DNA from 2 places in the Staphylococcus gallinarum genome. Region 2 is predicted to be linked to the other one. Evidence: a T-box and tRNA genes for the amino acid it is inferred to sense, from the RefSeq annotation. Region 2 holds a T-box; the other holds one or more tRNA genes.
What was found. A T-box is a leader RNA that pairs with one kind of tRNA and senses whether it is charged. The one in region 2 lies ahead of serS (serine--tRNA ligase), so its partner is inferred to be a tRNA-Ser.
Positions count from the first base shown of each region.

Region 1: it encodes a tRNA-Ser, which carries the amino acid that the T-box ahead of serS (serine--tRNA ligase) is inferred to sense. The anticodon was not compared.

Region 1 covers NZ_CP069082.1:2,595,347-2,599,773, forward strand. The annotation lists gene treP (PTS system trehalose-specific EIIBC component) at 1-1,361, opposite strand, end outside; tRNA gene JN168_RS12425 (tRNA-Ser) at 1,737-1,829, opposite strand; gene JN168_RS12430 (glutamate synthase subunit beta) at 1,889-3,352, opposite strand; gene gltB (glutamate synthase large subunit) at 3,373-4,427, opposite strand, start outside.
Region 2 covers NZ_CP069082.1:10,653-15,079, forward strand. The annotation lists gene hutH (histidine ammonia-lyase) at 278-1,780, shown strand; T-box leader at 1,850-2,047, shown strand; gene serS (serine--tRNA ligase) at 2,116-3,399, shown strand; gene JN168_RS00050 (AzlC family ABC transporter permease) at 3,904-4,427, shown strand, end outside.

The DNA.
Region 1 (4,427 bases), 310 kb from region 2:
GGTACACATATCGCTATAATGATACAAATACCATATACTAACCAATATTCTTTTTGTATAGAAATAATTGCCGGTACACCTCCGACACCTACATTACCTAGCACTCTATTAGCGCCTATAAACGCACCCAATACACCTGATGTAATGATAGATGCAATAAATGGATATTTTAATGGCAAGTTCACACCAAACATCGCTGGTTCTGTCACTCCTAAGAAACCAGATATACCTGAAGTCATTGCTAAACCTTGTTCCTTGCCCATTTTTCTTTTTTTATAAATATACCATGCACCAAATGCCGCAGAACCTTGACAGATATTCGAAATAGCAAGGATTGGCCATAAATACGTTCCTCCAAGTTCGCTTCCCATCAATTGGAAATCAACAGCCAAGAACATATGATGTAAACCAGTGATTACTAGCGGCGCGTAAAACAGACCATAAATCGCTCCGCCTAACCAACCTGCATGTTCAAAAACAAATGTCACACCGTTTGTGATTCCAGTTCCTAACCATAATGCAAGCGGCCCAATAATGATAAATGACAAGAACCCTGTTATTAATAATGCAACAGGCCCAACGACTAGCATTTTAATAGAATCATGCACTACTTTATTTAAGCCCTTTTCAATCTGCGCTAATACATAAGAAGCCAACAGTATCGGCAATACTTGTCCTTGATAATTCAATTGTTTAATTTCTAAACCGAAGATATGCCAAGTTGGTATATGACCTTTAGCGATATCATACTGTGACACAAGTTGCGGGTTCATCAATACTAATCCGAGTACCAAACCTAGAATTTGACTACCACCAAACACTCTCATACTACTCCACCCAATAAGTGCCGGTAGGAAGATAAATGCTGTGCTTGCAATCACATTTATAATATTAGAAAAGTCGCCAAGTTGCGGAAATTGTTCAACTAATGGTTTTGGACCAAACAAACCCTTCATCGTCAATAAGTTGTTTATTCCCATTAACAAACCTGCAGTAACGATTGCCGGCAAGATTGGTATAAAGATATCTCCCAACAATTTAATCAATCTTTGAACCGGGTTACCTTTTTTAGCTGCTGCTGACTTTGCGTCTTCCTTCGAAGCTTCAGTCGTACCTGTTACTTCAACAAACTGTTTATATACTTCATCAACAGTTCCCGGACCAATAACAATTTGGTATTGATTGTCCGCCTTAAACTGCCCTTTAACTAAATCGTTGTTACTCAATCTATCTTTATCCACTTTATCATCATCTTTTAAGACTAATCTTAAGCGTGTGACACAATGCGTTGCTGTGTCCAAATTTTCTTTGCCCCCAACCGCTTCGACTATATCTTCTACATCTTTCTTTTTCACAGCCATGATGATCCACTCCCTTACATTTTGTAATTAACCAAAGTATAACTTGTCTATACAAGTTTTGTAAAGGCTTTCATTTGAAAATGTTTTACTTCTTAAAGTAACCTATTGTAAAACGATAACAATTTATAATGTATAAGCACTTTTTAAGCGCAACTGGAACCATCAAGCTTACGACACTTAATAAAAAACTCAAATGTAAATAATATGATTAACGATATCTTCGACTATAGAATGTAATGGCTTTAACATGGATAGTTCGTTTCATAGCCACGTTCAACCTGTTATACATCTTTCACTGCAGACAAAAAAGACCACCACTTAATACATATTAAGTGGTGGTCAAATCTATTTATTAGTCTTGGTTTTAAAAAACAATGGCGGAGGAAGAGGGATTCGAACCCCCGCGAGCCGTTAAGCCCCTGTCGGTTTTCAAGACCGATCCCTTCAGCCGGACTTGGGTATTCCTCCAAACGAACACAATAATTATAATATTATAGCCCGTCATAAAAGTCAAACATTTTTTTGTGTTACACCAGTGTTTTTTCTTTCAAATATTCATCAACTGAATTCGCTACAGCTCTACCCTCTTGAATCGCCCATACGACAAGGCTTTGACCTCTTCTTGCGTCACCAGCAGCAAAGATATGAGGTTGATTCGTTCTAAAATCTTTATTATCAGCAACGATTTTATTACGTTCAGTTTGAATATCAAACGCATGAGGAACTGTTGTTTCTGTACCAATAAAGCCAATAGATAATAATACTAAGTCAGCAGGCCAATGGCGTTCTGTCCCATCAACAACGACCATGCCTTCATCCGTTTCTTCTAAAATTTGAGTATATACACCTTTAATATTTCCAATGTGATCCACATCATAACGCATTGTTTGTACACCGTATGCACGTGGTTCAAAACCAAAGCGTGATTGATATTCTTTATGTGCATAATCCATTTTAAATACCGGCATTGCCAATGGCCAATACGTATTTTCATCAAATTCTATTTCTTCTGGTTGTTTTGTGTATTTGTTAAATTGAACAATTGACTTGCAATTTTCACGTAATGCAGTTGCAACACAGTCTGCCCCTGTATCACCGGCACCGATAACAATAACATTTTTGCCTTCAGCTGTGATTGTAGGTTCACTCAATTCACCATTCAATACTTGCATTTGTTCAGTCAAATAATCCATAGCAAAGTGAATACCTTGACCCATACGTCCTTCTAATGGTAAATCTCTTGCATTTTGCGATCCTGTACAAAGAATAATAGCATCGTGACGTTCATTTAATTCCTCTCTACTGATGTCGACACCAATTTCCGTATCAGTTACAAACTCAATACCTGAATCTTGCATAATTTTAATTCTACGACGAATCACATCTTTATCCAATTTCATATTTGGTATACCATACATCAATAGACCACCTGCTTCATGCGCACGTTCATAAACAGTTACATTGTAACCTAATTTATTCAACTCATCTGCAGCAGTCAAACCAGCTGGACCACTCCCAACAATTGCGACCGTTTCATTTTTTCGTTCAGTCGGAATTGTCGGTTGTACCCATCCATTTTCATAAGCTTCATCAATAATTGTTCTCTCAATACCTTTAATAGCTACAGATTCACGATTAATCTTCATGACACATGACTGCTCGCATGGAGCTGGACAAACACGCCCTGTAAATTCCGGAAAATTATTTGTTTCGCTCAAACGTTCATATGCCGTTTTAAAATCGTGTCTATACACGAGATCATTCCATTCAGGAATATAGTTACCAATAGGACAACCTATCGTCTCTCTACCAAACGGTTCACCTGTCTGACAAAATGGTGTGCCACAATCCATACAGCGCGCCCCTTGTTCAGCCGCTTCCTCATTGGTAAATCTTTGTTGAAAAGCTTCGTGATTATTTAAACGATCAACTAGTGACAATTCATGTAGTTGTTGTTTTTCATAATTCATAAATCCTTTGAATTCACCCATGATAAATCCCCCCTCTACGATTAATAAACGGCACTCAATTGTTGTTCTGATTCAATATGTGTGCGTTTGTCATTAAATGCTTTTAATAAAGCTTCATCTAATTGACTTGAATTACGTTTTTGTAAATCTATTTTTTGCATCATTAATTTGTAATCTTTAGGTATCACTTTTACAACTTTATCAGCAATATTATCAAAATCTGCTAATATCTCTTTCGCTTTGGTACTATCGGTATATTTAACATGTGCTTCTAGCATCTCTTTTAATACTGAGCGTTCTTCCTTTACCGTAATAGCATCGAAATCAAGCGTATCTAACTTATGTTCTTTCTTAAACTGTTTAACGTCTGATGGGAAGATATAACTTACGCCTCCACTCATACCTTGGCCAAAGTTCTTACCAACATCACCAAGGATCACAATACGTCCACCAGTCATATACTCTAAACCATGATCTCCTATGCCTTCGACAACTGCTTGGACACCACTATTACGAATACAGAAACGTTCTCCTGCTTTACCATTGATAAATGCTTTACCTTCAGAAGCACCATAGAAACAAACATTTCCGGCTATAATTTCTTGTTCGCGTTGTTTATTAGGTGCATTGATAATAATTTTACCGCCAGATAAGCCTTTACCTACATAGTCATTGGCATCACCAGTATGATGCACTGTAAAGCCTTTTGGTGTATATGCCGCTAAACTTTGACCAGCATGGCCAGTTGTTTTAGCATAAATAGAATCCTCAGGTAATCCTGCTGTACCATGCACTCTTGTTATTGCACTGCCCGTAATTACACCAACGTCACGCTGTTCATTATTTAATACATATTCACCTGTAAATGTGCCACCTTGCTCAATTGCCTCTTGCGCTTCAGGATATAGTCTCGTCATGTCTAGACTGACATCAAGATGATGATCTTGTTCAATTTTCTTAAAGCGATCACCTTCATGCTGATACAATAATGCTTCAACATCCATCGCCGCAGCTTTAGGTCGACGCGAAGCCAAGTTGCCTGTACGTTGTAACAAATCTGTTCTACCAATTAATTCTTCTACTGATTTCAAACCTA
Region 2 (4,427 bases):
CCACTTGTTCTTATAAAAAATATCGTCTAAGACCTAATTTTTAATTCCTTTTTATAAATACAATAGAGTATATTATACCTGCTTTGCCCTTTAGTCAATAGTTAAAATGATAAGAAAATGTTTGTTTACGATAAATTAATATTAAGTAAAACTTTACCCTATTAAATCAGTAATTTAATACCATATTACGGATATTTCAAAAGCTATTGTTTATAGAAAATTGTAAGCGTATACTCGTGTTAATTGTTATAGCACTTAAAATAAAGGAGATGGGAAAATGACATTACAATTAACAGGGGATACATTGACGATTTCGGATATTAAACAATTCTTAAGTGATGAAGATAAAGTTGAAGTGACAGCTGCAGCATATGAACGTGTTAAACAAAGCCGTGCAACTGTTGAAGATATAATCGCTAATAAAGAAACAATATATGGAATTACAACAGGTTTTGGATTGTTTAGTGATGTACGTATCGATGAAGGTGAATACAATCAACTTCAAGTAAATCTCATTCGTTCTCATGCTTGTGGTATTGGTAAACCATTTTCTGAAGAAGTTGCATTAGTGATGATGTTGTTGAGATTAAATACCTTATTAAAGGGGCATTCTGGAGCGACGGTCGATTTAATTGAACAACTCATATTTTATATCAATAATCGAATTATACCTGTCATTCCGCAACAAGGCTCACTTGGTGCTTCAGGAGATTTAGCACCACTATCTCATTTAGCTTTAGCACTTATCGGTGAAGGTAGTGTTTATTTCAATGGAGAGGAAGTAGACAGTCGGTACGTCTTAAATAAATTGAATCATCAATCGTTACAATTACAAGCTAAAGAAGGTTTAGCATTGATTAATGGGACTCAAGCGATGACTGCGCAAGGTGTAATCAGTTATATTGAAGCGGAAAGTTTAGCCTATCAATCTGAATGGATTGCTGCGTTTACACATCAGGCTTTAAACGGCATAGTAGATGCCTATAATGAGCATGTACATAAAGTTAGAAACTTCCAAGAACAAATGGAAGTAGCAGAGCGTATGTTAGACTGGCTAGAAGGCTCTGAATTGACAACACGTCAAGGTGAAATACGCGTGCAGGATGCCTATACTTTACGCTGTATTCCACAAATTCACGGAGCAAGTTTCCAAGTATTGAATTATGTTAAGGAAAAATTAGAATTTGAAATGAATGCTGCTAATGACAACCCACTTATCTTCGATGAAGGTGATGAAACACTTGTGATATCTGGGGGTAATTTTCATGGTCAGCCCGTAGCCTTCGCATTAGACTTCTTAAAGCTCGGAGTGAGCGAATTAGCTAATGTTTCAGAACGTCGTTTAGAACGCCTAGTCAATCCACAATTAAATAACGGATTGCCTGCTTTCTTAAGCCCTAAACCAGGATTGCAAAGTGGTGCTATGATTATGCAATATGCCGCTGCTAGTTTAGTCTCAGAAAATAAAACACTTGCCCATCCTGCTAGTGTTGACTCAATTCCCTCTTCTGCCAATCAAGAAGATCATGTATCTATGGGGACAATTGCTTCACGTCACGGATATCAAATTATTGAAAACGCAAGACGTGTCTTAGCAATTGAAGCAATTATAGGCTTGCAAGCAGTTGAGTATAAAGACATCGATAAACTGTCGCCTAAAACGTATGATAAATATCAAACTTTACGTCATATTTGTCCATCAATTACAGAAGATCGACAATTTCATAAAGATATTGAAGCAGTTGCACAATATTTACGTGATGCTGCATATAATGAATAAAATAAGTTGTTATAAATAAGCTCTCTCTTGAAAATAATAATGTTATTTGCTATATTTAAAACAACTTAATAAGATATTGTTCGTGGGACAAGTAGTATTAATATCGTGATTTCAGAGAGCTTGTGGTTAGTGAGAACAAGTAATCATGTTTAATATGAATCTACCTACTTATATGTGAACAATCGGTTTTAGCCGTTATTTTAGTGAGAGCGCAGTCTATAATGACTGTTAAATAGGGTGGCAACGCGTCAAGACCACGTCCCTTGTAATTAGGGGATGTGGTCTTTTTTTGTTACTATCCAATAGATATAAATTTGATGAGAGGATGAAATCATATGTTAGATATAAAATTATTCCGTAGTGAACCTGATTTTGTTAAAGAAAAAGTTGTAAAACGTGGTATGGAAGAAAGTGTTGTGGATGATGTTTTAGAATTGGATGACAAACGTCGTCAACTTATTGCACAAGCTGAGGAAATGAAAGCTGAGCGTAATAAAGTCAGTGGTGAAATCGCGCAAAAGAAGCGTAATAAAGAAGATGCAGATGATGCCATTGCTGCAATGCGTAAATTAGGTGATGAAATTAAGGTATTGGATGATACTTTAAACCAAGTTGATCAAGAATTAAATGATAAATTGTCACGCATTCCAAATGTAATTCAAGATGATGTACCTGAAGGTGCTTCAGATGAGGATAATGTTGAACTTAAACGTTGGGGAACACCTCGTGAATTTGACTTTGATGCAAAAGCACATTGGGATTTAGTAGAAGATTTAAAAATGGTTAACTTTGAACGCGCTGCAAAAGTTTCAGGTGCACGTTTCGTATTTTTAACAGGTGAAGGTGCGCAACTAGAACGTGCGTTAATGAACTATATGGTCACAAAGCATACAACACAACATGGTTATACTGAAATGATGGTACCACAATTAGTAAATGCTGATTCAATGTATGGTACAGGTCAATTGCCTAAATTTGAAGAAGATTTATTTAAAGTTGAAAAGGAAGGTCTATACACAATTCCAACTGCGGAAGTACCATTGACGAACTACTACCGTAATGAAATTATTGGTCCAGATGAATTACCAGCGAAATTTACTGCACAGTCAGCATGTTACCGTAGTGAAGCAGGATCAGCAGGTAGAGACACACGTGGTTTAATTCGTTTGCATCAATTTGATAAAGTTGAAATGGTTCGCTTTGAAAAGCCAGAAGATTCATTTGATGCATTAGAGGAAATGACAACACATGCTGAAGCAATTCTCGAAGAATTAGGCTTACCATATCGTCGTGTAATCTTATGTACTGGAGACATTGGCTTTGGTTCAAGTAAGACATTTGATTTAGAAGTATGGTTACCAAGCTATAATGATTATAAAGAAATCAGTTCTTGTTCAAACATTACTGACTTCCAAGCAAGACGTGCGAATATTAGATTTAAACGAGATAAAAATGCTAAGCCAGAATTAGTACACACGTTAAATGGTAGTGGTTTAGCAGTAGGTAGAACCTTTGCTGCTATTGTCGAAAACTATCAAAATGAAGATGGTTCAGTAACTGTTCCAGAAGCTCTTGTTCCTTATATGGGTGGCAAGACTGTAATTAGACCAGTTAAATAATTAAAATGAAATAATAAATGAAGCGTCGGAGATGTACAGTTCTCTGACAAATGAAAAGGCAATTTCTTTTGAGATTGCCTTTTTATTTATAACGATTTATACAAATTGTGTTTTTTCAGTATGGTGATTTAGCAATAAGACATATCGACCTAACTATTAATTAGGTGAACCATATTAATACAAAATATTGAACAAATTTTTAGTCTAGTTAATTTTTAAAATACAGGAAGCAAGTAACTATCAAATTATCATAAGAGGGTAGGGGAGGTGTAACGATATAAAAAAGGTTAAAAATCAAATTAATAGTAGAGTTGTTAAACCTTTTTCTGCCAGGTGGTCTAAATTAATCTGAGTCTATAAAATAATTTAAAATCGCTGTAATAGCAACGTTTTTAGACTGTAGTTTGTCTTACGTAACACATACCAAAGTCTAAAAGATATGGTTGTTTTTAAATGTTTGTAATAGAATGTGAATATCAAAATACATCAACAAGGGGTGAGATGATGAAAGAACATATCACATTTAAACAAGGCGTTAAAGAATGTATCCCCACTTTGTTAGGCTATGCTGGTGTTGGATTATCATTTGGAATTGTCGCTGTAGCCTCTGGCTTTAGTATTCTTGAAATTATATTATTGTGCTTAGTGATTTACGCTGGTGCTGCTCAATTTATAATTTGTACATTAGTCATCTCAGGGACACCCATAACGGCTATTGTGCTTACAGCATTCATAGTTAACTCGAGAATGTTTTTATTAAGCATGACATTAGCCCCGAATTATAAAGATTATGGATTGTTAAATCGGTTAGGGCTTTCTTCGCTTATAACTGATGAGACATTTGGTGTAGCTATCACGCCACATTTAAAAGGTGAGAAGATAAATGATCGTTGGCTACACGGTTTAAATATTACAGCGTATTTATTTTGGACAGTGTCATCTGTTGCAGGTGCTATATTTGGCAAATACATACAACATCCGGATGCTTTAGGATTAGATTTTGCAATCACAGCAATGTTTATCTTTCT